2 regions of the Pseudarthrobacter sp. TRD_SC_9 genome follow, and region 2 is predicted to be linked to the other one. Evidence: predicted binding sites of a transcription regulator. Region 2 holds the regulator's gene; the other holds the start of a gene.
What was found. Region 2 encodes Rex, which represses fermentation and respiration genes when NADH is low (regulators of the CRP and FNR family bind a similar motif). Its sites were predicted from a motif close to CTTGTGAANNNNTTCACAAG; they were not measured.
Positions count from the first base shown of each region.

Region 1 (14,201 bases), 820 kb from region 2:
GGATTTATCCTCATTCACACCGGGTTCCTCACCTTCGCACTGATTCTCTCCCTCAGGGGAGAGGCGTTCAGCGATACTTTCATCTACCGGGAGTGGGCAGCAGCCGGATTTGACGATGACCGGTTGTCGGGCGGCCCCAGCCCCTGGGTTTATCCGATCCTGGCGCTGATCCCGCTCTACCTCGCGGGCGTGGCAGGTTCCGGGCCCTACTTTCTCCTGTGGGTACTGATGACGACCGTCCTGAACGGGATCGCGCTGGGCAAGCTCACTGACTGGGGACGACATGCCGCCTCCCTTGCTGCCGGCTGGTGGTGGTTGTCCTTCGTCCTCCTCCTGGGCTGGTTGGGCTTCGCACGCGTGGACGGACTGACCGCTCCCCTGGTGCTGATCGCCCTGGCTTACGGCGTTAAGCGCCCGTTCGTGGCCGGCGTGCTCCTTGCCATCGGAACGTGGGTAAAAGTCTGGCCCGCCGCCGTGATGCTTTCGCTGTTTACCGTGGTGAAAACCCGGCTGCAGATCGTGCTCGCCGGAGTTGTGGTTTCAGCCCTGGTAGTGGGTCTGGCGGCGTCGATCGGTTCACTGCCCAAACTGCTGAACTTCCTCACCCAGCAGGGTGAACGCGGGATGCAGCTCGAGGCAACTTTCACCACGCCCTGGCTGTGGCTTTCCGTCCTTCGCATTGGCGATTCCCGTATGTACATGAACACGGACATCAATTCGATGCAGGTTGACGGCCCGGGCACCACCCTGATGGCCGCGCTGATGCAGCCGCTGCTGATCGTCGCGGCCCTGCTGGTAGCCGGTCTGACCTTTTGGGCACTGCACAACGGCAACCGGTCCGGCGGCGTGGACCGCACCGAACTCCTGCTCGCCGGATCGCTGACCATGGCCACAGCATTCGTGGTCTTCAACAAAGTAGGGTCCCCGCAGTTCATGGTGTGGCTTGCGCCTGCCGTTGCTGTCGGGCTGGCACACTCCTTCAGGGAATGGCGAGTACCGGCGGCCATGCTGGTCGTCATCGGGCTGGCGACGTTTTGCATCTATCCGTTGTTCTACGATGCCCTGAGCCACAACAACCCGGTCATGGCACTGGTCCTTACTTTGCGCAACGTCCTGCTGATTGTGCTCTTCGGCTGGTCACTGCGGCGGTTGTACCTGCTGGGCCGGAAACAACCCGCCGCAGAAACAGCACACCCCGCACTCAAGGAGTCCTGAAATTCCTGTCTCATTTTTCGACCGGCTGGTACGCGCCCGTGACGCCGTTCTGCCGCCGGCAGCAGTCCAATGGTTCACCCGACGCTCCAGCGTCTGGTGGGGATTCGCCGTCGTCCACGTGTACTTCCTTGGCTGGATGGCCAGTTTCTTCCTCAGCGGCGGGACTTTCTCTGATACTGAGCAGTACCGCCAGTGGGCTACCGCCGGATACAACCCTGAAGATCTTGACGGCAAGATCAGCCCCTGGGTTTACCCCGTCCTTGCCCAACTGCCCATCTTCCTGGCCAACATTGCCGGCCCGGACGCTTACCTGCTGGTCTGGACGCTGATCATCACAGCACTGAATGGCGCGGCCCTTGCGTTCCTTACGTCCGGAACACGCCGGGTGGCCGGTATAGCTCCGGCATGGTGGTGGCTGTTCTTCACAGTATTTATGGGCTACCTGAGCTTTGCGCGCGTTGAGGGAATCACCGGACCCATTGTCCTGGTGGCCCTGCTGGTGGCGGCGCACAGGCCGGTGGTGGCCGGTGTGCTCCTGAGTATCGCCACCTGGATCAAGGTATGGCCCGCGGCGGTCCTTGTACCTATCATGATCGCCAGCCGCAGGCGGGTGCAGATCTTCCTATCCGGCGTGGCGGTGACGGCAGTGGTAGCGGCCGGCACCTGGCTTTCCGGCGGCGTCGCGCACCTTATGGACTTCCTGACCAACCAGGGCGAGCGCGGCATGCAACTGGAAGCCACATTCTCCACTCCGTGGGTATGGCTCAGCGTCCTGGGAATTTCAGATTCCCGCATCGCTGACAACGTTGCCATCAACTCCACGGAGGTCTACGGCCCGGGTGCCGCGGTAGCGGCGACGCTGATGCAGCCGTTGCTGATTCTCGCAGCCATTGGTGGAGCTGTCCTGCTGGCCTGGGCGCTTCAGAACGGCGCCGAACGCGAGGAACTGTTCCTCGAAGGAGCGCTGCTGATGACCACTGCCTTCGTGGTCTTCAACAAGGTTGGCTCGCCCCAGTTCATTATCTGGCTGGCGCCTGTGGTTATTGCCGGGCTCACCCATGACTGGCACCGATGGAAGGTCCCTGCGGCTTTGCTGATGGGCATAGCGATGGCCACGTTCATCATTTACCCGTTGTTCTACACGCCTCTTATCCACGCCAATCCGCTGATGGCAGCCGTCCTGACCGCGCGGAACGTGCTTCTGGTGGTGCTGCTCTGGTGGTCCGTACAGCGCACCCTGGAACTGGGCAGAAGGGCACGCGCCGGGCGCCTGGCAACGGCCTGACCGTATCGGTCACCATGCTGACTCGGCCAATGCAGACGCTAGGGCAGGGTTACCTTGCTCCGCGCCTGAAGCCATGTTTGGGGCTTGCCTTCCACCAGCAGCTTGCGGGTGTGCGGGTCAAAGACCAGCAGGTAAACGGTGAAGGCCAGTGTGATCACCGAGGCAAGGGACGACGCCGACACGTTCAGTTCCACAAAGGACCAGACGGACAGCTGGTCCTGGGCGCCGAACACCACGAAGAACGTAATGACGATGTACAGGGACTTGATCTGCCAGTCATTGCGGATGCCGGTAACGGCCAGGAACGGAATGAACCAGAGCACATACCAGGGCTGGATGATCGGCGCGAACATCACCACAGCAGCAAATGCCAGCGCCAGGCGCCGCACCAGCAGCGGGTACGAGCCGCGGAACATCAGGACCAGCACCACGACGATGCTCAGCAGCTTCAGGCCGCTGCGAAGCACACTGGCGATGTCACGTCCCGGCAATCCCAGGCCGTTGGCCAGCCATTCCACCTGCTGCCCGATCAGCCCGGAGGGCGAATACCCCGTATAGCCGGGCGTGGGATCCAGGATGGCCCATGTCCAGCCCAGTCCCAGGCCGTACGGAATGCCGCTCAGCACCAGCACCACGAAGCTGATCCCGGCGGTGGCTCCCCAGAAGAGGAACCGGCGCAGCAGTGAGGCCCCGGGCCCTGCCCACATCAAGCCAAGGAACGGCAGCAGCAAGATGGTGATGGGCTTGATCCCGATCGAGGCAGTCACCAGCAGGATGCCCAGGACGTGCCTGCCCGTGGCTGCGGCGTAAACACCGGCAACGGCGAGGCCCACCATCAGGCCGTCGTTGTGCGCGCTGGCCACGAAGCTGATCAGGAACAGCGGATTGGCTACAGCGATCCACAGTGCCCGTGCGCCGCTGACGCCGTGAAGTTCGGCGAGCTTGGGGACGTAAATTACGCAAAGTACGACGCCGATCCCCGCCAGGACGCGGAACAGCAGCACCGAATAATCCGGCTGCGCCCCGGTCACCTGGACAACCAGGCGCGCGAGCCAGAGGAAGTAGGGGCCGTAAGGGGTTTTGGATTCCGCCCATGCCGGATCAGCACCGAGCGAGAACCAGTTGCTGAGGGTGCTGATTCCGGTGTTGTAGGGATCCTGGCCCTCAAGCACCAGCCGCCCCTGGCCTGTGTACGCGTAAACATCGCGGGAGTAGATGGGCACCGCGAACATCATGGGAGCGGACCATGCCGCCACGGCTGCCACCACGGAGCGCAGGGAGCCTTCACCCCAGTCCTTCAGGCGCTGGCCGAGCCGCAGCCATGAGCGGGTCAGGAGCATGGCGCCCACTGTCAGCAGGACAGTGGAGACGGTGACGCCCCAGCCCTCTGTGCGCAGCGCAATGACAAGCCAGTGCCGGATCATGGGAGAGCCGTTGGCAATCCAGCCAGCGCCGACTGAACCAACCAGCATCATCAGGGAACCAATAAAACCCTGGAGGGTGGCCACATAGGCTTTGGAAGGCGCGATGGCAGACTCGTCGGAGCTTGAACCGCGTGCCTTCATGATGGGTTGAGTCCTTCTGGTACGTAGTCGAAGCGGCGCCGGAACAGACTCGAGGAGTGGTTCAACGGACTTGGTGATTATATCAGCCGGTGCAATTCAGGCTGCTGGGTGGGCAACCCCGGAGGCGTTGTGACAGCCGTTGCCGGTAGGCTGACGGAGTGCCTATAACTAACGAACGCATCGTCTGGATTGACTGCGAAATGACCGGGCTTGATGCCCGCAACGACGCCCTGATCGAAGTTGCCGCCCTGGTGACGGACTCCGAACTGAACATTCTGGGGGACGGCGTGGACGTCGTCATCAAGCCCACCGACGCAGCCCTGGCCCAGATGAGCGACTTTGTGCGGGAGATGCACACCACGTCCGGCCTGTTGGAGGAACTCCCCCACGGCAAGACCATGGCGGAAGCCGAAGCGGCTGTCCTCGAATACATCGAAAAGTGGGTGCCGGATCCTCGGCGCGCTCCCCTGGGCGGTAACTCCGTTGGCACTGACCGGGTGTTCCTGGCACGGGACATGCCTGCCGTCGTCGAGCATCTCCACTACCGGGTGATTGACGTCAGCACCATCAAGGAACTGTCCCGCCGCTGGTTCGCCCGCGCGTACTTCCAGTCGCCGCCCAAGCATGGCGGCCACCGCGCGCTGGGAGATATCCGGGACTCCATCAATGAACTGCGCTACTACCGCGAGGCGGTGTTTGTGCCGGCGCCGGGACCGGATTCCGCAACCGCGCAGGCAATTTCACGGCGTCTCGCCAGTGCCGCCCACGAGTAGCAGAATGCACCCAGCAGGGCGGCCGGGAGTGATCTGCCGCACTTTTGGGGGAAGTTCGCGGGAAATTTGCAGCAAAAGCACCAAAGTGGTCAAAGTGCCCCCAAACAGCAGGTAAACTATTTGACGTTGCCTTCCCGGACAGCCGATCTTCGACTGTCCTGCATGGCACATGGTGGGCTTAGCTCAGTTGGCAGAGCGCCTGGTTGTGGTCCAGGAGGTCGCGGGTTCAACCCCCGTAGCTCACCCGCTCAGGACGGTACAGATCCGTTCCCCACAAAGGCTGCACCGGTTATCCGGTGCAGCCTTTGTTGTTTTATCCGGCTTCGCGAGAAGGACCTTGATATGACCATTCTGCCAATCACCATCTGGGGCGAACCGGTGCTCCACCGGCGGGCTTCCGAGGTGGAGGTTTTCGACGACGAACTCCGCACCCTGATCGCGGACATGTTCGAAACCAACGACGCCGCCAATGGTGTGGGACTCGCGGCGCCGCAAGTTGGAGTGGGCAAACGGATCTTCGTCTACAAGTACGCCAACGAGGATGGCGTCCCTCCCTCCGGCGTGGTGGTCAACCCGGTGCTGACGCTGTCCAAAGTCTCCGGAGCGCTGCCGGATCCGGATGAGGAAGAGGAAGGCTGCTTGTCCTTCCCCGACGGCGCCTATCCGCTGAAACGTGCCGAGTGGGCCCGTGTGCAGGGTTTCGACGGCGAAGGTAATCCCGTGGACTTTGAAGCCACAGGCTGGTTCGCGCGGGTAATCCAGCACGAATACGACCACCTTGACGGCAAGCTGTACGTCAACCGGCTGATCGACAAGTATGCGCGGAAGGCCATGAAGCAGGCCAAGCGCAACGGCTGGGGCGTGCCGGGCCTGACCTGGATGCCCGGCGTCGATCCCGACCCGTTCGGACACTGATGCGTTCCGAAGCCACAGACAGTCGGCCACTGGATCCCGGGCCCCTGGACAGCGACGCCATTGCCCGGCGGTTGGAGCTGCTTGGTATCGATGAGGCTGACAAGGCAAGCTGCGCTGCGCTGCTGTCCCGTGCTGCCTCATCCGGAGTTCGTCAGGCCATGGAACAGCTGGAACGCCGGTTAGGGTCTTTTGCCGTAAAACCTGCGGAGGACGGCGGACTCTCCGAAGAGACCTGGATCGAGGCCATCCTGCGCTTCGCGCCCCGCGTGGTCCGGTGGCATGGGCAACAAGGCATTTCCGCGGAGGACTCAGCCCTGATCCTTGCCGATATCGGACGGCAAATGGCCATCCACCGCCGGGTCCATGGCAGCTTCGGCCTGGAAACCTGGTCCTGGCTGACCCTGCAGCTGACGGGCAGCATGTTCCAGCTGGGCCGGCTTCAATACCATCTGGTGCCCAACCAAGGCCATGGCGGCTGGGTTTTGGACATCCATATCCCGGAACTGACCGGACGGGAGGCCGGACTGACACCGGGCGCAGTGGATGCCAGCCTGGCCCTTGCCCGGACTTTCTTCGCTGCCCATTTTCCGGACAAGCCGGTCAGCGCGGCGACGTGCTCGTCGTGGATGCTTGATCCCTACCTCAGCCGGGTGCTCCCCCACGGCAATATTGCCGCGTTTGCCCGGCGCTTCGTCGTGGGGCATTGCACTGATGCTCCCGAAGATGCGGTCTACTTCACCTTCCGGAAGCGCGGTCTGCAGGACCTTGACCGTCTTCCACGGGAAACGTCGCTCCAGCGGGCGGTCCTGGAAAGAATTGACGACGGCGGCACCTGGCAATTGGGCCATGGCCACCTGCAACTGCCGGACATCGGAAGCCTCCAGGACGCCTAGTCGGCCCGGATGGTTCGTTGGTCCGGGCAGGAATCCAGGACGCGTTTCATCGCGTCCTTCTCGGCCTGGGTTATCCACAGACGGTAGGCCACTTTGACCGAAACCTGCCGGGCGACGTAGTGGCAGCGGATGGATTTGTTCTTGGGCAGCCAGGTGGCGGTATCGCCCGCCCCCTTCTGTTGATTAGCGTCGCCGTCCGCTGCGATCAGGTTCAGGGGGTCGTTGGCCAGGCTTTGGCGCTGCGCAGGCGTCAGCCCCTGGGCTCCCTTTTGCCAGGCATCCGCCAGCGCCACCACGTGGTCGATCTGGACTTCCCGGCTGGTTTGGGCTCCACGCTGGAAGACCACCACTTTGCCGGTATACGGTTCGGCCAGGGTTCCGGCCGCCACGGCACATTGAGAGTTTTTGGAGAATTCGATCCCGCTGAGGTCGCGCCGGAGGATGTCGTTGCGTGTGTCGCATCCGTTGCGGTCAACGTCGGACCAGGCCTGGCCGAACTGCTCGCGGGAGTACTGGTCCTTCGGCGCCCGTCCTTTGACTTCCAGAAAGTCCAGGGCCTCCGCGGCCCTGACGTCCGGGACAACGTGGACAGCAATGACGGGCTTCATCCACTCGGCATCGTAGACCCGGACTTCACTGGGCCCGGCGACGGAGGGTTCGGCCAGGGCGAACTGTCCTTCGGCAAAGAACCAGCCGGTGCCAAGAATCACCCCTGTGCCCGCAACAGCGAGCACCAGCCACGCCTGGCGGGATCGCCTCCGGGTACGCCGGTAGGCCTGCCAGTTGAGGCTCATGTCGGCAGGCCTGTCAGTGGTAAGGCGGTGGCCTCCGCGGGTTGGTTCGTTACAGGGGTTAAATCATGCACCCACAGAGCTTAGGGCACACCGCAGACGGTCTCGCCAATATCCACAATGTGGAGGAGCAGAGGACGCCAGATTTCCCTACTGTTCCCGCATGACCCTGCGCAAATCCTCCTCAGCCAGCTTGAACAGGTCTTCAAGCTGGCTGACCCGCTCGGCTGTAACGTCACCGGCAGCATGGCCTGCCTTGGCGTTGCTCAGCAGCTTTGTTGCCTGTTTGAGGTTTGCCTTTGCCACGTCCAGGGCGTGTTCCAGGGCGGTGTCGTGCTCCACGGCTGATTCAGTGTCCATGCCACCAGTGTGAGCCCGAATCCCGGCTGATTCCAGAGGAGCAGCCGGGATTCTCTGATACTTCTGCTGCCGTGCTACGCGGTGGCGATTGCCTCGAGCGCCGCAGCCGGTTCCTTAGCAGGGAACGAGGGCGGGTTCACGCCCGCCATCTCTTCCATCACCCGGACAACCTGGCAGCTGTAGCCAAATTCATTGTCGTACCAGACGTAAAGAATAACGTTCTTGCCGTTGGAAATCGTCGCCAGACCATCGACGATGCCGGCACGGCGTGAACCAACGAAATCAGTGGACACAACCTCGGGGGAATCGATGTAGTCGATCTGCTTGCGCAGATCCGAATGCAGGGACATCTGGCGCAGGTAGTCGTTCACTTCATCCTTGGTGGTGCCGTTTTCCAGGCTCAGGTTAAGGATGGCCAGCGAAACGTCCGGCGTGGGAACGCGGATGGAGCTGCCGGAAAGCTTGCCCTGGAGTTCGGGGAGCGCCTTCGCGACGGCGGTGGCCGCACCGGTCTCGGTGATGACCATGTTCAACGCGGCCGAACGCCCGCGGCGGTCGCCCTTGTGGAAGTTGTCGATCAGGTTCTGGTCGTTGGTGAAAGAGTGCACCGTTTCCACGTGGCCATGGATTACACCAAATTTGTCGTTGATCGCTTTCAGCACCGGTGTGATGGCGTTCGTGGTGCAGGACGCTGCGGACACGATCTGGTCCGTGTCTTCGATGCTGCCGTGGTTGATGCCGTGCACGATGTTCTTCAGGGCGCCCTTGCCGGGCGCAGTCAGCAGGACCCGGGCCACGCCCTTGCTCTGCAGGTGCTGGGACAGACCCTCGGCATCACGCCACCGGCCGGTGTTGTCCACCACCAGGGCATCCCTGATCCCGTAGACGGTGTAGTCAATGGTGGCCGGGTTGTCCGAGTAGATGACCTGGACCTGTACACCGTTGGCAGTGATGGTGTTGGCTTCCTCGTCAATGCGGATGGTGCCTTCGAAGGAACCGTGCACCGAGTCGCGGCGCAGCAGGCTGGCGCGCTTGGAGAGGTCCTTGTCGGAGCCCCGGCGGACCACGATGGCGCGGAGGCGCAGGCCGTGGCCGCCACCGGCCTTTTCGATCAGGAGGCGGGCCAGCAGGCGGCCGATGCGGCCAAAGCCGTAGAGTACGACGTCGGTGCTGGTGCGGTCGTCTGCGCCGCGCTTACCCACAACGTCGGCCAGTTCGGCGCGAAGGAACTCTTCCAGGGTGGCGCCGTTGCCCTCGGCCTTGAACTTCTGGTTCAGGCGGGCGATGTCGATGGCTGCCGCACCCAGGTCCAGTCCGGCGAGGGTGTCCAGCAGCGGGGCGGTCTCCTCCAGGCGCAGTTCGTCCTTGCTCATCCGGCGGGCGAAACGGTGTGCCTTGAGGATGTTCATGGTGGACTTGTTAATCAAGCTTCGTCCGTGAATGCTGGTGACCACGTTGTTTTCGCGGTACAACCGGCCAATCACGGGAATCATGGCCTCGGCAAGAGCCTCCCGGCCCATCCACGTATCAAGACAAGAGTCTGAAGTCTGGCTCACTCAACTACCTTCCTCGGTTCAACCGCCCACGTCCCTGTGTGCGGAAGTCCGCCGCCGGAGGTTATCCGATGGCGCAGCTCCGGGGCTTCGGTCCAGCCCTGGTATCTGGATCAGCGCAAAGAAAAACCGCCGGCTGTGAACGCATATCCGGCGGAGGAACTTCTACGTCCGGTACCCATTCTAGAGTCCGGGGCATGCGCTCAACGCCCTCAAGGCCGTGAAGTCACTCACATGACCGGGCGCATTACGTGTGTATGGAAGGTGGATGGGTTGACCGATACGCCGGGTTCTGTCCTCCCCTGCCGTTGCCGTCAGGGGGTGGCGGCCATCCATCTACGAACGCCGTTGCCGACGTCCTCCAGCGGCCTACCCGGGCACTCGGGCGAGCAGCCCTCAATCATGCCCTGTCTGGCCTTGCTCCGGGTGGGGTTTACCTAGCCTCCCCGGTCACCCGGGGAGCTGGTGGTCTCTTACACCACCGTTTCACCCTTACCTGCCTCCCCGTCAAGGACGGGACAGCAGGCGGTCTGTTCTCTGTGGCACTGTCCTGCGGGTTACCCCGAGTGGGCGTTACCCACCACCCTGCTCTATGGAGCCCGGACGTTCCTCGAGCCACTTGCGTGACGCGCGGCCGCCTGGTCAACCCATCCGTCCACCAGTCTACCGGGCAGGCCCGGCAGTTCCTTCCCGGTAGGATCTACGGGTGCTGATTCTCCTCCCCCCGTCCGAAGGCAAAACCCCGGCAGTCAAAGGCACAGCCGTGGACTGGTCCGAGTTGAGTTTCCCTGAACTTAACAATTCCAGGGCACAGGTGCTGGAAACGCTCGGGACGGTCAGTGCGCACCAGGATGCCCTCGCGCTACTGGGCGTCGGCGCATCACTCAGTGGCGACGTCGAACGTAATACCCGGCTTCACGCCGAACCTGCCGCACCCGCGCACAGCATTTATTCGGGCGTGCTGTACGACGCCCTGGGTTACCGGACCCTTACCTCCACCCAACGGCGCAAAGCCGACCGCGACGTCTTGATTGTGTCAGCGCTGTGGGGTGCCATCCGTTTTGGCGACAGCGTGCCCGCCTACCGGCTGTCCATGGGGACCGCGCTGCCCGGCGTTGGGCGGCTCGCCTCATTCTGGAAGCCGCAGCTTGCGGCGGCACTGGCCGAACACACCGAGGGACATCTCCTGGTGGACTGCCGCTCCAGCACTTATGCCGCTGCCTGGGCCCCGCCTGCAGGGCGGACTGTGGCCGTGAACGTCTTCACCGAGGTTAATGGCGTCCGGAAAGTGGTGAGCCACTTCGCCAAGCACACCCGGGGCGAGCTGGCCCGGCATCTGCTGAGCCGGCGCGGCAAACCGGCCGCAACGCCGTCGGAACTACTGAAGGCCACCCGGGAGAAATGGGCAGCGGAGCTGGTTGCCGGTTCGGCAGGGAAGGCCCATGCGCTGAACATCATCCTCCCCACCGGGTCTTAGCGGGGTCAGGCCCACTCAGATGAGCGCACCAGGATGCAGCCTGAGTCGGGGCAGAAGACGATGGCGTCCTCTGCAGCGGACTTGATCTCCGCGAGGTCGCCCGGGCTCAGCTGCATCCCGGAGCCCTCGGACTTGCCGTGGAACAGGCGTGCCGCGCCTACCCCGCGCTTGGCCAGCGTCTTCTCGTAAATGGCCAGCATTCCGGCATCCAGTCCTGCGGCAAATTCGGCGCGCTGGCCGCGGACCACGGTAGCTTCTGCTTCAACCTCGGCCAATGCCTCGTCCAGTTCGGCCCGGATTCCCGCGAAGGAGCCCTGAATGCCGTCAACGATCTCCTGTTGCTGGGCCTGTGTGGCACGCAGTGTGTCCAGGCGCTCCAAGACCTCCAGCTCAACGTCTTCGAGGTCCGAGCGGCGCTTGTTCAGGGAGACAATGTCCTTCTGCAGGGCGACGAGGTCCTTCGAGAGTCCCGTGCCGCTGTTCAGCCGTGCTTCGTCGCGCTCAATGCGTGAGGCAACCTGTTCGACGTCGGCCTCCGCCTTCTTGAGCTCGGCCTCGGCATCGTGGACGGCCACCTTCGCCGCTCCGAGCTGGCCGTTGGCCACGGACAGCGCCGCCTGCAAGTCGATGATGCGCGGATCTGATTCCAGGACGCGGCGGCGGCTGGCAAGCGAAGTCAATTTGGCATCCAACGCCTGCAATTCAAGCAACTTCAACTGTTCCGCCGGTGCTGCCTTGGCCACTATTTACCTCCATAAGTTTACGCCGGCACCCGCCGGCGCGCCTCGCGGCGCTGTATAGACTCTAGCGCCTGGCCTGCTCCCCCGGTTCGCTTCGCTCACCCGGGGCCCTCGAACACCAGGCTTAGCCCGGAGTGAGTATGAAGTCCCAAGGGTCACTGTTGGTTCCGCTCACCTGGATCTCGACATCGTGGCCCTGGTCGGAGAGCACGTTGCCCAGTGCCGCGGCAGCGGCCGGAAGCCACAGCCATTCGCTGGCAAAGTGTGAGACGTCGATCAGGTAGGGCCGGCCGTCGACGGCGGATTCCCGGGCTTCCGAAGCTGGATGGTGCCGAAGATCAGCGGTCACGTAGACATCCGCCCCGCTGGCCCGTACCTCCTCGAACAGGGAATCCCCCGCGCCACCGCAGACAGCCACGCGACGCACCACCCCGGATCGGTCACCTGCCACCCGGACTCCCCCGGCAACGGAAGGCAGGATGCCGAAGACACGCGCGGCAAAGTCGCCCAGCGTTACTGCTTCGGACAACTCGCCCACCCGGCCTATACCTTCCTCCGGCAATCCCTGGGCGGATGGAGTGAGGGGGTGTGCGTCCTGGATCCCCAATGCATCGGCCAGGACATCGGAAACACCTCCGATGGCGGAATCACCATTGGTGTGAACGGTCAGCAGCGCTGTTCCGGACTCGATCAGGCGATGCACGGCCTCGCCCTTGGCGGTGGTGGCCGCAACGGAGGTGACCCCGCGGAGCAGCAAAGGATGGTGGGTGAGCAGCAGTTCCGCACCCCATTCGACGGCTTCCTCGATGACTTCCAGCGTGGGATCAACGGCCAACATGATCCGGTTGACCTTCCGTGCCGGACGGCCGGCAACCAGGCCCACTTCATCCCAGCTCTCGGCCAGGGACTCCGGCCAGAGCTCCTCAACGGCGAGGAGCACTTCAGCGAGCGTAGGCGCCTCGGACGAGGTCCCGCCGTCGCCTCCCCCACCGTCATTGCCGGCGACCTCGGCGCCATCGGGAGAGTCAGGTTCTACAGCTTCCATCCCACCGTTTTACCCTATGCGCACGGCCCGCCGCGAACCTTGCGGCGACTTTGAACCGTGCGCGATCGCCTAGGCTGGAAGCCAGCGGGAATTCTCCGGCGCCGTCAAGCATTGAAGAGGGCATGAAAACTTTTGTTCTTGGCGGAGGCTGCTTCTGGTGCCTCGATGCGGTCTACCAGCGAACCCGCGGCGTGAAGTCGGTGGTGTCCGGCTACACCGGTGGCCATGACCCGAATCCTGATTACTACTCCGTGTGCGACGGAACGACCGGCCACGCTGAGGTTGTCGCCGTCACCTTCGACGAATCGGTGATCCCGGAGGAAGTGATCCTGGACATGTTCTTCGCCCTCCACGATCCCACCACGCTCAACCGGCAGGGCTACGACGTTGGCACCCAGTACCGTTCGGTGATGTTCTATGAGACCACCGAACAGAAGATCCTCTTTGAGGAAGCCATCGAACGCAACCAGTCGCTGTGGCGTGATCCGATTGTCACTGAGTTGGTCAGGCTGCCGCGCTTCCATGTGGCTGAGGAAATCCACCAGAACTACTACGCCAAGTATCCGGAACAGGGATACTGCCAGGTCATCATCAACCCCAAGCTGGCGAAGGCAAGGAAATATTACTCTGCATGGCTTAATGCTTAGCAACGCCGTCACGTGGCTGGTTAGGCTGACCCCAGTATTCACTCCTTAGAGATAGGCGTTTGCACATGGCACGGATCTACGACGATGTAACGCAGCTGATCGGCGGTACCCCGCTGGTCCGCCTCAACCGGATCGCTGAAGGCCTTGACGCCACAGTGGCCGTCAAACTGGAGTTCTACAACCCTGCCAACAGCGTTAAGGACCGCATCGGCGTAGCCATCATTGATGCCGCGGAGAAGTCCGGCGCACTTAAGCCGGGTGGAACCATCGTGGAAGGCACCTCGGGCAACACGGGCATCGCCCTGGCCATGGTGGGCGCGGCCCGCGGTTACAAGGTCATCCTGACCATGCCGGAGACCATGTCCACCGAGCGCCGCGTTATGCTCCGCGCCTACGGTGCTGAGATCGTCCTGACCCCCGGTTCCGAGGGCATGCGCGGTGCTGTGGAGAAGGCCCAGGAGATCGTCGCCAACACGGAGAACTCCGTCTGGGCCCAGCAGTTCGCCAACGAGGCCAACCCGGCCATCCACCGGGCCACCACGGCCGAGGAAATCTGGGCTGACACCGACGGCGAGGTGGACATCTTCGTCTCCGGCGTAGGCACCGGCGGTACCATCACCGGCGTCGGCCAGTTCCTGAAGGAGCGCAAGCCCGGCGTGCAGATTGTGGCCGTGGAGCCCAAGGACTCCCCCATCCTCAACGGTGGCAGCCCCGGACCCCACAAGATCCAGGGCATTGGCGCCAACTTTATCCCGGAACTTTTGGACACCAATGTCTACGACGAAGTTCTGGATGCCACCCTCGAAGACTCCGTCGCGGTTGCCCGCGAACTGGGCGTCAAGGAAGGCATCCTGGGCGGTATTTCCTCCGGAGCAATCGTCTGGGGCGCCCTGGAGTTGGCCAAGCGGCCGGAAAACGCCGGCAAGCTGATTGTTGCAGTTG
Region 1 covers NZ_CM143956.1:2,243,826-2,258,026, forward strand. The annotation lists gene ACWA13_RS10505 (glycosyltransferase 87 family protein) at 1-1,215, shown strand, start outside; gene ACWA13_RS10510 (glycosyltransferase 87 family protein) at 1,352-2,500, shown strand; gene mptB (polyprenol phosphomannose-dependent alpha 1,6 mannosyltransferase MptB) at 2,539-4,065, opposite strand; gene orn (oligoribonuclease) at 4,224-4,838, shown strand; tRNA gene ACWA13_RS10525 (tRNA-His) at 5,011-5,083, shown strand; gene def (peptide deformylase) at 5,181-5,753, shown strand; gene ACWA13_RS10535 (acyltransferase domain-containing protein) at 5,753-6,646, shown strand; gene ACWA13_RS10540 (HNH endonuclease family protein) at 6,643-7,440, opposite strand; gene ACWA13_RS10545 (hypothetical protein) at 7,588-7,797, opposite strand; gene ACWA13_RS10550 (glyceraldehyde-3-phosphate dehydrogenase) at 7,872-9,353, opposite strand; RNA gene rnpB (RNase P RNA component class A) at 9,616-10,000, opposite strand; gene ACWA13_RS10560 (YaaA family protein) at 10,057-10,827, shown strand; gene ACWA13_RS10565 (zinc ribbon domain-containing protein) at 10,833-11,570, opposite strand; gene ACWA13_RS10570 (Nif3-like dinuclear metal center hexameric protein) at 11,692-12,612, opposite strand; gene msrA (peptide-methionine (S)-S-oxide reductase MsrA) at 12,735-13,259, shown strand; gene cysK (cysteine synthase A) at 13,325-14,201, shown strand, end outside.
Region 1: ACWA13_RS10550 (glyceraldehyde-3-phosphate dehydrogenase) is a predicted target of Rex. The motif match lies at 9,568-9,587, and genes of this name have one in related genera.

Region 2 (14,201 bases):
GGACGCAATCGGCGGCGTGATGCTGGAAAGCTTCCTGGTGGGAGGCGCGCAGAATCTTGACGTGGCGGAGCATGCGGCAGGCCGTACGGAACTGGTGTACGGCCAGAGTGTGACGGACGCCTGCATGGAATGGGACGTCACCGTTTCCGTGCTTGAGCAGCTGGCGGCATCGGCGCGGAAAAGGCGTGGCGCCCGGAGCGCTCAACTTGCTGGATGAAGAGCCGGATGGACTTTCACATTGGCACCCTGAACCTCTAGAGTATCTAGCACATGGTTGTTCGAAGGCCCGGTGACGACGCGCCGTAAAGGCGGTTGCCGAACAGCACCGGGAGCAAAGGAATATGGGATGTCCGCAGATCAGAACTTCTCCAACGTGAAGTTCCTGACCGTGGCCGAGGTGGCCGAGGTTATGCGCGTTTCCAAGATGACCGTGTACCGTCTGGTCCACTCAGGAGAGATGCCGGCCGTGCGCTTTGGCCGCTCCTTCCGGGTTCCTGAGAACGCTGTTGAGCAATACCTCAAGGGCGCCGTGGTGGAAGGCCAGTCGGACACTGCCTGACCCCTGTTGCTGTGGCCCTGCCGTCGCCCCTGACGGCGGCGGTCAGTAGGTGCCCCTGATAGGCGGTACCCTGTTAAGGAACGTTTTACGTCATTGTAAGAATCTGTCCGTTGTTTCAGTTCGTAGCATTGTCCACGAACATTTCCATCAGACAGGTACTACATCTAGTTTGTGAGGAACTTTCGTGGGTTCAGTTATTAAGAAGCGTCGCAAGCGTATGGCCAAGAAGAAGCACCGCAAGCTGCTTCGCAAGACCCGTCACCAGCGCCGCAACAAGAAGTAGATCATCTACTTCACTGCGTGAATGCCCGTTGCCGTCAGGCAGCGGGCATTTTTGCGTCCAGGCCCCGGTTCGGAACCAGCCCGCACTATCCCGGCGGACCCAAGACCCTGCCACTCAGTGGCTGAAAGGTCAGCGGCTGCGGAGGCGGGCGAAGCCCTTCCACAGGCCATAAACTGCGCCACCTACCGTGGCGGCCTTGAGGCCCAGGGTTGCTGCGCGACGGCCCGAGCGGAAGTCGTACACGGGCCAGTTGTGCTCGCGGGCGTGCTTGCGGAGCCGGGCGTCGGGGTTGATCGCCACAGGATGTCCCACCAGGGTGAGCAGCGGAATGTCGTTATAGGAGTCGCTGTAGGCCCAGCAGCGTTTCAGGTTCAGGCCTTCAGAGTCTGCCATGGCTTCTACGGCAGCCGCCTTGGCAGAACCGTGCAGGATGTCACCCACCAGGCGGCCGGTGTAGGCGCCTTCTTCCACTTCTCCCACCGTGCCCAGTGCGCCTGTCAGCCCCAAGCGGGTGGAAATGACGGTGGCTACTTCAATGGGTGTGGCCGTGACCAGCCAGACCCTCCGCCCGACGCGCAGGTGTTGCTCGGCCAGAGCCTTGGTTCCAGGCCAGATCCTCGAGGCGATCATCTCGTCGTAGACTTCCTCGCCGAGGGCCTTGATATCCGACACAGTAATGCCTGCCGCCAGGATCAGGGCTGAGTCGCGGACGGCATGGACATCACTGAGGTTCTCGCCGCGCATCACAAACTTGAACTGCTTCCAGGCGAAACCGCTGGCCTGGCGCAAGGTGAAGGCTTTCCGCTGGTACATCTTGCGGGCCACGTGGAACAGGCTGGCGCCCTTCATCAGTGTGTTGTCCACGTCGAAGAAGGCTGCCTCGCCAAGAGGGGACGGAGGGGTCGGGCGCGTGGCTACGGCGACATACTTCTCCTCGGGCATGCCTTGAGTCTAGCCAATGGGTCCGGACGCAGCTGCCGGGCCACCAGCTTCGCTGCCGGTAGCACCTTCCCGATGCAGCCCGCCGGTGCCTGCAGGACTACCTTTAAGTCATGGCAAAACCGGAAGTGGTACTACTGACAAAATCAGACTGCCACCTGTGCACACGGGCGCGTGCCGCCGTCGAACGCGTCACCTCCGGGCTGGGACTGGAATGGTCGGAACAACTGGTGGACCAGCACCCTGAACTGGGCCAGAGGTACGCCGAAGAGATCCCCGTGCTGCTGGTGGACGGTGTACAGCGGGATTTCTGGACCATTGACGAAAGCCGCCTGGACCGGCTGCTGCGGCGGATCCTGGCGGCGTAATGAAACGGGCTCAGGTGTGGGCGCCCGCTTTGTTGGCTCAGGCGTCCTGGCCCTAGAGTGTAGACACAACGCGACTCGACGGAGCAGACAGTGACCTCCTTGGAATCAACACCCTCTGCCATCCAGGGCGATGGCGGGACTGCGAAGCAGATTCCACCGGCAGCGGTGGCCCGCTTGACGCTCTACCTGCGCGCCCTGAATTCGCTGCTGGCCGAGGGCATCGAGACTGTTTCTTCGGACTCCCTGGCGGAGGCGTCAGGGGTGAGTTCGTCAACGCTGCGCAAGGACCTCTCGCACGTTGGTTCCTACGGCACGCGGGGCGTGGGTTATGAGGTCCAGTACCTCAGCAGGCACATCGCGGCGGCCCTTGGCCTGACCCACGACTGGAAAGTCGCAATTGTGGGCGCCGGTAACCTTGGTAAAGCCCTGGCGCGGTACGGCGGCTTCGAGTCCCGGGGGTTCGACGTCGTGGCGATTTTCGACGCCGACCAGATGGTGGTGGGAAACGAGGTCGGCTGGCTGCGGGTCAGTGATGTCCAGGACCTGGAAACGGTCCTGGAACGAACCGGCGCGAACATGGTGGTCCTTGCCTTGCCGGCCACGGTTGCCCAGGCCGTCTGTAACCGGGTAGTGGCCGCAGGAGTCACCAGCATCCTGAGCTTTGCCCCCATAGTGCTCCAGGTGCCCGAGGGCGTGAATCTGCGCAAGGTGGACATGGCCACCGAGCTCCAGATCCTCGCCTACCACGCACAACGGACGCAGACCCCGGGCCGAACAGCCTAAGCTGTGGCCCGCGGGCTGCGTCCGCGGAGAGTGTGCTGCGCCTGAAGACCTGCGCTAGCGGCTGTACGGGTTACCGAAGGGCTGCTGCTTCTGGAAGTAGGGCGCATTGGCCGGCAGGTAGAGCAGCACAATGGCCGCGATGCCCAGAAGGATCACAATGAGCTGCAGGACGCCGTATAGCGGACCGAACTGGAACAGGCTGAAAAGGCCAAAAACAGAAATGGCGGCAAAAACAGTTCCAAGGATCCGCGCCCAGTTCTTTCCCTTCCGCACCGGGAAGGCCACCAGGGCATAGAGACCCAGGGACAGCAGAGCGGCGATGATTCCTCCAACCATCACAGCACCCTGCATGCCCTCGGCCATTCCGGGGGGAACTTCCTCACCCTGCGATTGGATCTGTGACTCCATCGACTCCAAGAAGTAATCGCCGCCGGTGAAGGCCATGATGAGCGAGCTAACGGCGGACAGGATTCCTGCCGCGAGAATCATTTTGAAAGAGAGGTCCACCTGCGGCGGAACGGCGCGGTCTCCGGCTGGCTGAGACTGCTCCGACGGATAACCATACGGGGCAGGGGGCTGGCCATAGGGAGCCTGCTGGCCGTAGCCGGGCTGCTGCTGGCCGTACTGGGGAGCCTGCCCATACTGCGGCGGTACCTGCTCACCGTACTGGGGAGCGTTCTGGCCGTATTGCGGCTGCGGGGGTGACTGCTGACCATATTGAGGTGCGTTCTGGCCGTAGCCCGGCTGCTGCGGGGCGTTTTCCGGATCGTTGCCTTGAGGCGGCTGGACGGGAGGAGTGGTCATGAGCGTTCCTTCGCGAATCTGGATGAAACATCGGAGCCGGGAACAACGCAAGCCGTGCCCCCAGCATGGCTGATTCCACCGTACCTCCCACCGGCAGACTGGTGGGTCATTAAAGGCAATAAATTGTGCACTGGCCTGCAAAAACGCCTACGCTCCGGGTTGCCCGGGGCGTAGGCGTGTTCAGCAGGTGGTCAGTTGGTTGCGGGCGTGCGCTGTTCGAACCACGGCCGGGAGTTGGGCAGCCACATCAAAACGGTTGCCACGATACCGAGGATGGAGCCGAACCAGCCTCCTCCTCCGTCGATGCCGGACTGAACCAGGGATATAACCAAGGTGACTGCCACAATGACGGTCAGGGCCATGCGGGCCCAGGACTTGCCTTCCTTCATTTTCATCGCCAGGACAACCTGGGCAGCAGAAAGTACAAGCATGAGAAGGACCAGGAGCACAGCCACCACACCGAAGGCGGGCAGTGCGGCTATTGCTACCAAGGCAAAGAAGAACCCCACAACACCCAGGAGGACGCCCAGGATGCCCGTGATGACCCAGATCCAGTAGGAGACCTTGAGCTCCGTGGGCATTCCGGCGACGCTGAAAATACCAGAGAAGCCACCCTTGGGCATGACCTGGTCGAAGCTGCGTGGTGCGTCGGAGGGCATCTGGAACTGGTGGCTCTGCGGCGGGCCGGGCTGCTGGTAACCCTGGGCCGGCGGAGGCTGGTACCCGGCCGGGGGAGTGGTGGGGCTCTGGCCGGCAGGTGTCCCGGTTGAATCGGGTTGCGGTATGTCGCTCTGGTTGCTCATGGGTTCACTGTAGGCGTGGCCGGCCGTGTTATCTACGAATTGGCGTGGAAGTCGTGATGAAAACAAAGCAAACCGCCCGCCGTCGAACATTAGTGTCCGAGGGCGGGCGGTTGTCGCGTGTCAGCGAGGCGGTGGGACTAAGCCGCGGGAGCGATGAAGGCCAGTTCCAGGTTGATGCCGACCTTGTCGCTGACCAGCAGGCCGCCGGTTTCGAGGACGGCGTTCCAGGTCAGACCGAAGTCCTTGCGGCTAATGGTGGTCTGCGCGGTGACACCTGCGCGGGTGTTGCCGAACGGGTCCACGGCCACTCCGTTGAACTCGGTTTCCAGCGTGACGGGGCGGGTGATGCCCTTGATGGTGAGGTCGCCGTTCAGCTCAAAGCCGTCGCCGTTGTCTACGAGTTCTTTGGAGACGAAGGAGATTTCCGGGAACTTCTCCACGTCGAAGAAGTCCTCGCCGCGGACGTGGCCGTCGCGGTTGGCGTCGCCGGAGTCGAAGCTGGCGGTCTTGATGGTGGCGTTGATTGCAGAGTCGGTGACATTCGGGGCGAGTTCCAGAGTGGCTTCTGCGTCCTTGAACTGGCCGCGGACCTTGCTGATGCCAGCGTGCCGGACGGTGAAGCCGATCTCGCTGTGGGAGTTGTCGAGGGTCCAGGTGCCGGTGGTGATATCGGTGGGAAGTGCCATGATGGTGCTCCTTCAATTAGTTACGGGCTCAGGGGGAGAGCGTCTGATCGTTGGTTGAAGCCTCATCTGTTGAAGTATCAACTAACTGCTGCATCCAGTATAAACATGCATTTGCATGTTTTGTTCCCTGATTCACGAACTTTTTTGAAACTTTTTTGGAACACCTGCGGAACTACCCGGCCCGGCCGGAAGTTCTACTTCCGGTAGAAGATTTCGAATCGCCCCAGATCTTTGAGAAACTGGTAGACATGCCCCAATCCACGGTTCATCTGCTCCGCCATGGAGAGGTCCACAATCCCCAGGGGATTCTCTATGGCAGGCTTCCAGAATTTCACCTTTCCGAACTGGGCCAGCGAATGGCCCAGACTGCCGCCGCTTACTTTGCGGAGCGTGCTGCGCAAGGCGCCAATATCGTTTACCTCGCCGCGTCGCCTTTGACCCGCGCGCAGGAAACGGCACTTCCCACCGCGCAGGCGTTGAACCTGGAGATCGCCACCGAGGATCGCATCATCGAGGCCGAAAACCGCTTCGAAGGGCTCAAGGTCACCAGGGCGGAGCTCCGCAGGCTCCGGCACTGGCAGCACTTCGTCAACCCGCTCCGGCCGTCCTGGGGCGAACCCTACAAAGCACAGGCCCTGCGCGTCATGGCGGCCGTCCACGATGCGCGGCTCCATGCCAGAGAACTGGCCGGTACCGACTTTGAGCAGCGTGGCGCCGAGGCCATCCTGGTCAGCCACCAGCTCCCCATCTGGGCCACCCGGTTGAGCGCGGAAGGCCGGCGGCTTTGGCACGATCCCCGCAAGCGCGAATGTACCCTGACATCCGTCACCTCCCTGGTGTTCGACGCCGACGGGACCCTTCTGCGCGTTGAATACCACGAGCCTGCTGCCGCACTCCTTCCCGGTGCGTCCACCACTCCGGGAGCCTGAGCATGGCTGCCAGGAACCGCCCAATGAACTCCGCGATGGCCTCTCGCCGAACCGTACTTGTGGCCGGCGGCGCCGCGCTGGCCGGGCTTACCCTGGGCCTGTCCGGCTGCGCCCAGGAGGACGCCCTGGCCCGGCAGGCCAAGGCCGGGGACAACAAGAACTATGTGGCAGGTGACGGCTCCGTGACCGAATTCACCGCAGCCGACCGGGCTGCCGCCGTCGAAATCAACGGCACGCTGTTCAACGGCACCACCATTACCCCCGCAGATCTCCAGGGCAAGGTGACGGTGCTGAATTTCTGGTTTGCCGCCTGCGCCCCCTGCCGGGTGGAGGCTCCCCAGCTGGAGGCACTGCACCAGGAATTCAAGGACCAGGACGTCCGCTTCCTGGGCGTGAACCTCCGTGACGAAAAAGCCACGGCAGAAGCCTTCGAAAAGTCATTCAATGTGACCTATCCCAGTTTTGACGACAAAAACGGCTCGGTACTGCTGGCCGTTTCCGGCATGGTTCCCCCAGGCGCCGTTCCCACCACCCTGGTCCTGGACAAGCAGGGCAGGGTGGCGTCGCGTGTGCTCGGCGAGATCCAGACCGGCACGCTCAAGGCCCTCATCACCTCCGCCGTGGCAGAGTAGCGGGCGCATTTCCATGAACAGCCCCTTCGCCGAGACGATCTTGAGCGGCTCGCTGCTGCTGGCCATTCCCGTCGCCCTGTTGGCAGGGCTGGTGTCCTTCCTCTCGCCCTGCGTCTTGCCGCTGGTACCGGGATACCTCGGGTACGTCACCGGGTTGACGGGCGTGGACCTGCAGCGGCAGAAGAAGGGCCGGATGCTGGCCGGCATCGGCCTGTTCGTGCTGGGATTCTCCCTTATATTTGTGCTGCTGGGCGGAGCCTTCGGCCAGCTGGGCACCCTGATCTCCGGCCCGCAGAACGCGTGGATCACCCAGGTGCTGGGCCTTTTGGTGATCCTGCTGGGCGTGGTGTTCATGGGCGGCTTCGGCTGGTTCCAGCGCGACGCCAAGATTCACGCCAAGCCTCCCGCCGGGCTGTGGGGTGCGCCGCTGCTGGGCATCACCTTCGGGCTGGGCTGGGCCCCGTGCATTGGCCCCACCTATTCCGCCGTCCAGCTGTTGAGCCTGTCCGGCGGCTCCTCCGCGGCCAAGGGCGCGTTCCTGGCGTTTATCTACAGCCTGGGCCTGGGAATCCCGTTCCTGCTGATCGCACTGGCCGTGCGCCGCGGCGTGGGCGTCATGTCCTTCTTCCGCAAGCACCGCCTGGCCATTCAGCGCACTGGCGGCGCCATCCTGGTAATCCTGGGCCTGCTGATGGCCAGTGGCGTGTGGGGCGCCTGGGTCACCGAATTGCAGTACTGGTTCATAACCGACGTGAAATTGCCAATCTGATGAGCGAGCGTGTGAAAACTAATAAACGGACCGTAGCGGACGCCAAGGCCGAGGCGGCGTTACCGGCTCTGGGCCCCTGGGGCATGGTGCGCTGGGCCTGGACGCAGCTGACCAGCATGCGTACTGCATTGTTCCTGCTGCTGCTGCTGGCCGTGGCTGCCGTGCCCGGATCCCTCGTTCCGCAGCGGGCAGCCAATGCCTTTACCGTCAGCCAACACATCAAGAACAACGGCGACTTCGGCAGGGTGCTGGACGCCCTCCAGTTGTACGACGTCTACTCCTCGGTGTGGTTTTCCGCTATCTACATCCTGCTCTTTACCTCGCTGATCGGCTGCGTCATTCCGCGCGCCATCGCCCATTACAAGGCAATGCGCTCCCAGCCGCCGCGCACTCCCGCCAGATTCTCGCGACTTCCCGAATACGGCACCCTGGTGCTGAAGTCCGACGCCGGGATCCCGCCGTCGGAGGCCATCTCCGATGCCGCCGGGCTGCTGCGCAAACGCGGCTACCGGGTGGATGTGCGGGACGCCGACGGCGGCAGCCCGTCCCTGGGTGCTGAACGCGGCTTCCTCCGCGAAGTCGGCAACCTGGTGTTCCACACCTCGCTGATCGGTGTGCTGGTCTCCGTGGCCGCCGGCGGATTGTTCGGCTACAGCGGGCAGCGGATCCTGGTGGAAGGGGACACCTTCGTTAACACGCTGGTGGGTTATGACCAGTTCACTCCCGGCACCAACTTCCAGACCAGCGATCTCCAGCCCTACTCCATGCAGCTGAATTCCTTCGACATCAAGTTTGACCGCGAATCCGTGGGCAAGATCGGCCAGCCGATCGACTTCACCGCCAAAGTGACCACCAAGGAATCCCCCGAAGCACCCGCCTCGGAGCAGGTCCTGAAGTCCAATCAACCCGTCTCCCTGGGTGGCACCAGCATCTACCTGATAGGCAACGGGTACGCCCCGGTGGTGACAGTCCGGGACGGTGAGGGCAATGTTGCCATGCAGGGTCCCGTGGTAGCCCAGGTGCAGCCAGGTGCCGACAACTACTACTCTTCCGTGGTGATTAAGGTTCCGGATGCCAAGCCGGACCAGCTCGGGTTTGTAGGATTTTTCCTGCCCACGGCCTTTGTCGGCAACGACGGCATCTCCTTCAGCGGGGACCCGGAACTCTTCAACCCGCAGCTGACGCTGAACTCGTTCTACGGCGACCTCGGGTTGGACGACGGCGCTCCGCAAAACGTCTTCGCGCTGGACGTCGCAGACCTGACGCCGCTGAACGCCCGCGACCTTGACACCGGCGGCATCACCCTCGCTCCCGGCATGAGCTACGACCTTCCGGACGGCAAGGGCAGCATCAGTTTCGACGGCGTCAAGCGCTACATCGGCGTGGACATCCACCACAACCCAGGCCAGGGATTCGCGCTGATTTTTGCCCTGCTGGCCGTGGCCGGCCTGGTGGTCTCGCTGTACGTGAACCGCCGCCGCGTCTGGGTCCGCGCCGACACCGGGCCTGACGGCTCTACCACGGTGGAGTACGGCCTCCTGGCGCGTGGCGAAGACCACCGGCTGGCCGCCGAAGCCACCGCCATCGGGGAACTGCTCGCCGGGCAATGGCAGGTTGACCCCGCCACCCAGCAAAATCCCAGCAGTTCCGGGGATAATAGCCCCGACCCTGTTTCCACCCCTGCAGGCTCCACCACACCAACAGGCTCCCCCAAGCCGACGAAGGACCAGTAATGCCGTTTTCCCTCAACGAAACCGCAGGCGCCTACAGCGAACTGTTCATGCTGTTCGCCGCCGCCACCTACACGGTGGCGTTCGTCGCCTTCGCCTGGGACCTCGCCAAAAGCAGCAAAGCACTCCGCCTGATCGATGAGAAGGCCGCCGAAGCTGCCGCCGCCGAAGCTGCCGCCGCCCCGGCGTCCTCGAAACAGCCCGTGGGTGCCCGCGTCGGAAATTCTGCCGGGTCTGTCACTGACAGGACCGACGGGCACCTTGCCGGGCCGGTGGACCGGGCAGAACGGCCGACGTCGAAGGCGGGTTCGCCGTCCACCTCCAGAGCCCGGATGGCCGACGGCGACATGCGCTACGCCGCCGAGCGCCGCGTTCCCGCCCGCGTGGCTGTTGCGCTGACCGTACTGGGCGTTCTGATCCACGGTGCCGGCGTGGTGGCCCGCGCCATCGGGGCCGGCCGGGTGCCGTGGGGCAACATGTACGAGTTCCTGACCACCGGCGCCTTTATGGCGGTAGCTGTGTTCCTGCTGGTGCTGATCAAGCGCGACCTCCGCTTCCTGGGCACGTTCGTCCTTGGCCTGGCCGTGATCATGCAGGTTGCCGCGGCGGTGTCCTTCTGGACTCCCGTGGGTCACCTGGTGCCGGCCCTGCAAAGCTACTGGCTGATCATCCACGTCTCTATCGCCGTGCTGTCCTCGGCCCTGTTCACCTTGACCTTTGCCATGTCCGCGCTGCAGCTGGTGCAGTCGCACCGCCAGAAAACCGTGGCCGCCGGCGGCGCGGACAAGCTTGGTTTTATGCGCCTGGTTCCCTCCGCGCTGAGCCTGGAAAACCTGTCCTACCGGATCAACGCCATCGCCTTCATCGGCTGGACTTTCACCTTGATGTTTGGTGCCATCTGGGCCGAAAAGGCCTGGGGCCGGTTCTGGGGCTGGGATACCAAGGAAGTCTGGACCTTCGTGATCTGGGTGGTCTACGCCGGCTACCTGCACGCCAGGGCAACCCGTGGCTGGACAGGCACACGCGCAGCCTGGCTGTCGATCGTGGGATACCTGTGCATCGTCTTCAACTTCACCATCGTGAACCAGTTCTTCAGCGGCCTGCACTCGTATTCCGGCCTGTAGGGCGGGCGCTCCCGATGGTGGCGGGTAGCGGCTAAAGTCCGGTCCCCGGGTGGTGCCGTGCGCTGTTACTGGCGGTCGTCGTCGTGCGCGTCTGCTTCGCCCGGACTGGGATCCTTGGGGCGCTTGTTGCCGGTGTCCGACCCGGGAGTGTCCCCTCCGGTCTTGCGGATGTTCAGCTCTTCTTCAAGCTTCTTCAAGCGCGCGGCCTCTGCCTGGTTCCTGCGCTTCATCTCCAGGTTGCGGAGGAAATCGGGATCGTCGTCAGGGGAGCTGGTGCGTGGATAAGCCGGGGTGGCAGGCTGCTCCGGCGCAGGGCGGCCCAGCAACAGCCACAGGATGGCGCCAATAACGGGCAGCACGATCATGACCACAATCCACGCCGGCTTGGAGATTCCCCGTGTACGGCTGCCGTCAGTCCTTATCACGTCCACCAGTCCGTAGACGAAGACGACGAGGACTGCGATGGCCAGAACCACACGGAAGAGCATGGATCTAGTCTATCGTTCACGCGGCAACAGGGGTTCCGGGAAGGCCGCTAAACTTCAATAGTGGCCTTTTTGAAATATTCGCTGATCCGACTGGCGCTGTTCGCGCCACTCTTCGCTCTTTTTATGTTTCTCGAACTGGGAGCGCTGCTGTCCGTGGTCTGTGCTGCGCTGATCGCCTTCGCACTGAGCTACCTGTTTTTCCAGAAGCAGCGGGATGAGGCCGCAGCCGCCCTGCAGCACCGGTTCTCCGGTAATGCCAAGCCGCTCCGCACCGCTGGCGAAGTCGAAGACGCCAAAGCCGAGGACGCACTCCAGGACATCCAACCGGACAGCCCGAAAGACAAGTAGCCGCTAGAAGCCCCGGGCCAGCACCAGGCCCAGGGCGAAGAGCACGCTGTAGGCCAGGTTGATCAGGCCCGTCTGTCGCAGGACGGGGATGAGACTCTTGCGTTTCCGGCCGTTGATCATGAGCCAGGCCGGCATCAGGCAGGCCGGGATCACCAGCAGGACCACCAGCATCCACGGCCGGGTGGGAGCCAGGATCAGGACCAGCAAGATGGCCACGGCCAGCATCAGCACGTAGCTTTCGCGGGCGTGGCGGTCGCCCAGCCGGACTGCCAGGGTCTTTTTACCGGCCTGCGTGTCCGTTGGGATATCCCGGACATTGTTTGCCATCAGCAGGGCGGAAGCGATGAGCCCGGTGCCAACGGCGCCTATCACTGCGGGCAGGCTGATCTGGCCGGCCTGGGTGTAGGTGGTGCCAAGCGTCGCAACCAGGCCGAAGAAGACAAACACGAAGACGTCTCCCAGGCCCAGGTAGCCGTAGGGGTTCTTGCCGCCGGTGTAACCCCAGGCTGCGAAGACGCAGCCCAGGCCAACCAGAAGCAGCCACCAGCTCTGGGTGATGACCACCAGCGCCAAACCGCACAGCATGGCCAGCCCGAAGGCCCCGAGGGCAGCAGACTTCACATGCTCCGGCTGGGCGGCTCCCGAGCCCACCAGCCGAAGCGGGCCAACCCGGTCATCGTCAGTGCCCCGGATGCCGTCAGAGTAGTCATTGGCGTAGTTGACGCCCACCTGCAGCAGTAGCGCCACCAGCGCGGCCAGGACAGCGTTCAGCGGCCTGAAGGAGTCCATCTCATAGGCGGCGGCCGTGCCGATAAGGACGGGCGCGATCGCGGCCGGAAGGGTGCGGAGCCTGGCGCCTTGGATCCACTGGGCGGCTGTTGCCACTTGAGTACCTCGTACTGGTTTGGTGTTGGGCTGGTGTTCGTGGTGCAGGTCTACTTTACTTTCCCCTGTGGGCGTCGTTGAGACTGGCGGCCATCGCCATGCGGTCCGGCTTGCCGTTGGGCAGCATCAGCAATGCCTCTGCGGCCACCACCGTTTTAGGAGCGGTGACTCCCATGGCCTGGTGCCAGGCCTCCTTGAGCGCTGCTGCAGCTTCAGGAGAAGCGGAATCGGACACAGCGACGTAAGCCGCAACGGCCTGGCCCCATTCCGCGGACGGTACGCCGGCCACAAAAGCGGCGGTGACGCCGTCGGACTTCTCCAGCTCACCCTGTACCTGTGCGGCGGAAACTTTAACGCCACCGCTAATGATGACGTCGTCGACGCGGCCCAGCACAGTGAGGCGGCCGTCGCTGTCCAGGGTGCCGAGGTCGTTGGTACGGAACCAGCGCGTGCCGTCCACCTCGAAGAACGCACCGGATTCGCGGTCCGGGGCCTCCAGGTAACCGGCAGCGACGGTGTCTCCACCCAGGAGAATCCGGCCGTCGTCGGCAATCCGGACCCGCACACCCTCGATCGGAACGCCGTCATACACACAGCCTCCGCACGTTTCCGAGGAGCCGTAGGTGGTGATGACGCGCACCCCCGCCTTCCGGGCGGCTTCCTGAAGTGACAACGACGCCGGCGCGCCGCCCAGCAAGATGCCATTGAAACGCCGTAGCACGGCGAGCGTGTCCGGCGACGGGTCCTCCAGGAGGCGTTGCAGCTGGGTGGGTACCAGTGAGGTGAACCGGACCTTGTCAGTCAGTTCAAGGGCGGCGGCGGTGAACCGTTCGGGCGTGAATCCGTGTGACAGATCCATTGCCCACGGGCGGGTGCCGGCGAACAGCGAACGTACCAGGACCTGTACTCCCGCGACGTACTGAACGGGCACCGCCAGGAGCCACTGGCCCTCGCCGCGCAGGGCGATCGCCGTGGCCATCGAGGACGCAGCCAGCGCTTCCACCGGAAGGACAGTGGATTTGGGCGTGCCTGTGGAACCGGAGGTTCGCACCACAACCACGGCGTCATCATAGCCGGGGGTTTCCACGTGCTCCACCACCAGCGAGCCGTCCGGGGCGGCCGAAAGTTCGACGGCGGGACCCTCGCCATGGAGGGCGGCAGCCAGCGCTGCAAGGGCTGGTTCGATGTTCATCGGGCCTGCCTTAGAAGTAGTAGGGGAAGGTGGACCAGTCCGGGTCGCGTTTTTCCAGGAAGGCCTCTTTGCCCTCCACCGCCTCGTCCGTCATATAGGCCAGCCTGGTGGCCTCGCCGGCGAAAACCTGCTGCCCGGCCAGGCCGTCGTCGGCAAGGTTGAACGCAAACTTGAGCATCCGAATGGCCTGCGGGGACTGCCGTGCGATGTCCGCGGCGTACTCAAGCGCCACTTCCTCGAGCCGTTCGTGGTCCACGGCCTCGTTCACCGCGCCCATCCGGACCATGTCCTCCGCGGAGTATTCGCGGGCCAGGAAGAAGATCTCGCGCGCGGCCTTCTGGCCGATCTGGCGGGCCAGCAGCGCGGAGCCGTAACCGGCGTCGAAACTGCCAACGGTGGCGTCTGTCTGCTTGAACTTGCCGTGCTCGCGGGATGCGATGGTGAGGTCGGAAACCACGTGCAGGGAGTGGCCGCCGCCGGCCGCCCAGCCATTAACGACGGCGATCACCACCTTGGGCATGGTGCGCATCAGCCGTTGCACTTCCAGGATGTGGAGCCGGCCGGCGCGGGTGGGATCGATGGTTTCCTGGGATTCGCCTTGTGCGTACTTGTAGCCGTCCCGCCCGCGGATCCGCTGGTCTCCGCCGGAGCAGAAGGAATGGCCGCCGTCCTTGGCGGAGGGGCCGTTGCCGGTGAGGAGCACCGTGGCGACATCCGGCGTCATCCGGGCATGGTCCATGGCCCGGTAGAGCTCGTCAACGGTACCTGGCCGGAAAGCGTTGCGGACCTCAGGCCGGTTGAAGGCGATCCGGACCGTGGGCAGGTCCCTGACGATGCCGCCGTCGGAATGCCTTTCCACCTGGCGGTGGTAGGTCATGT
Region 2 covers NZ_CM143956.1:3,066,451-3,080,651, reverse strand. The annotation lists gene ACWA13_RS14400 (3-deoxy-7-phosphoheptulonate synthase) at 1-217, shown strand, start outside; gene ACWA13_RS14395 (helix-turn-helix domain-containing protein) at 347-559, shown strand; gene ACWA13_RS14390 (30S ribosomal protein bS22) at 744-842, shown strand; gene ACWA13_RS14385 (HAD family hydrolase) at 972-1,784, opposite strand; gene ACWA13_RS14380 (glutaredoxin family protein) at 1,895-2,149, shown strand; gene ACWA13_RS14375 (redox-sensing transcriptional repressor Rex) at 2,240-2,932, shown strand; gene ACWA13_RS14370 (hypothetical protein) at 2,987-3,736, opposite strand; gene ACWA13_RS14365 (hypothetical protein) at 3,928-4,539, opposite strand; gene ACWA13_RS14360 (YceI family protein) at 4,677-5,225, opposite strand; gene ACWA13_RS14355 (histidine phosphatase family protein) at 5,474-6,154, shown strand; gene ACWA13_RS14350 (TlpA family protein disulfide reductase) at 6,178-6,786, shown strand; gene ACWA13_RS14345 (cytochrome c biogenesis CcdA family protein) at 6,800-7,555, shown strand; gene resB (cytochrome c biogenesis protein ResB) at 7,555-9,288, shown strand; gene ccsB (c-type cytochrome biogenesis protein CcsB) at 9,288-10,409, shown strand; gene ACWA13_RS14330 (PLD nuclease N-terminal domain-containing protein) at 10,475-10,897, opposite strand; gene ACWA13_RS14325 (DUF4229 domain-containing protein) at 10,958-11,245, shown strand; gene ACWA13_RS14320 (1,4-dihydroxy-2-naphthoate polyprenyltransferase) at 11,249-12,130, opposite strand; gene ACWA13_RS14315 (AMP-binding protein) at 12,186-13,322, opposite strand; gene ACWA13_RS14310 (1,4-dihydroxy-2-naphthoyl-CoA synthase) at 13,333-14,201, opposite strand, start outside.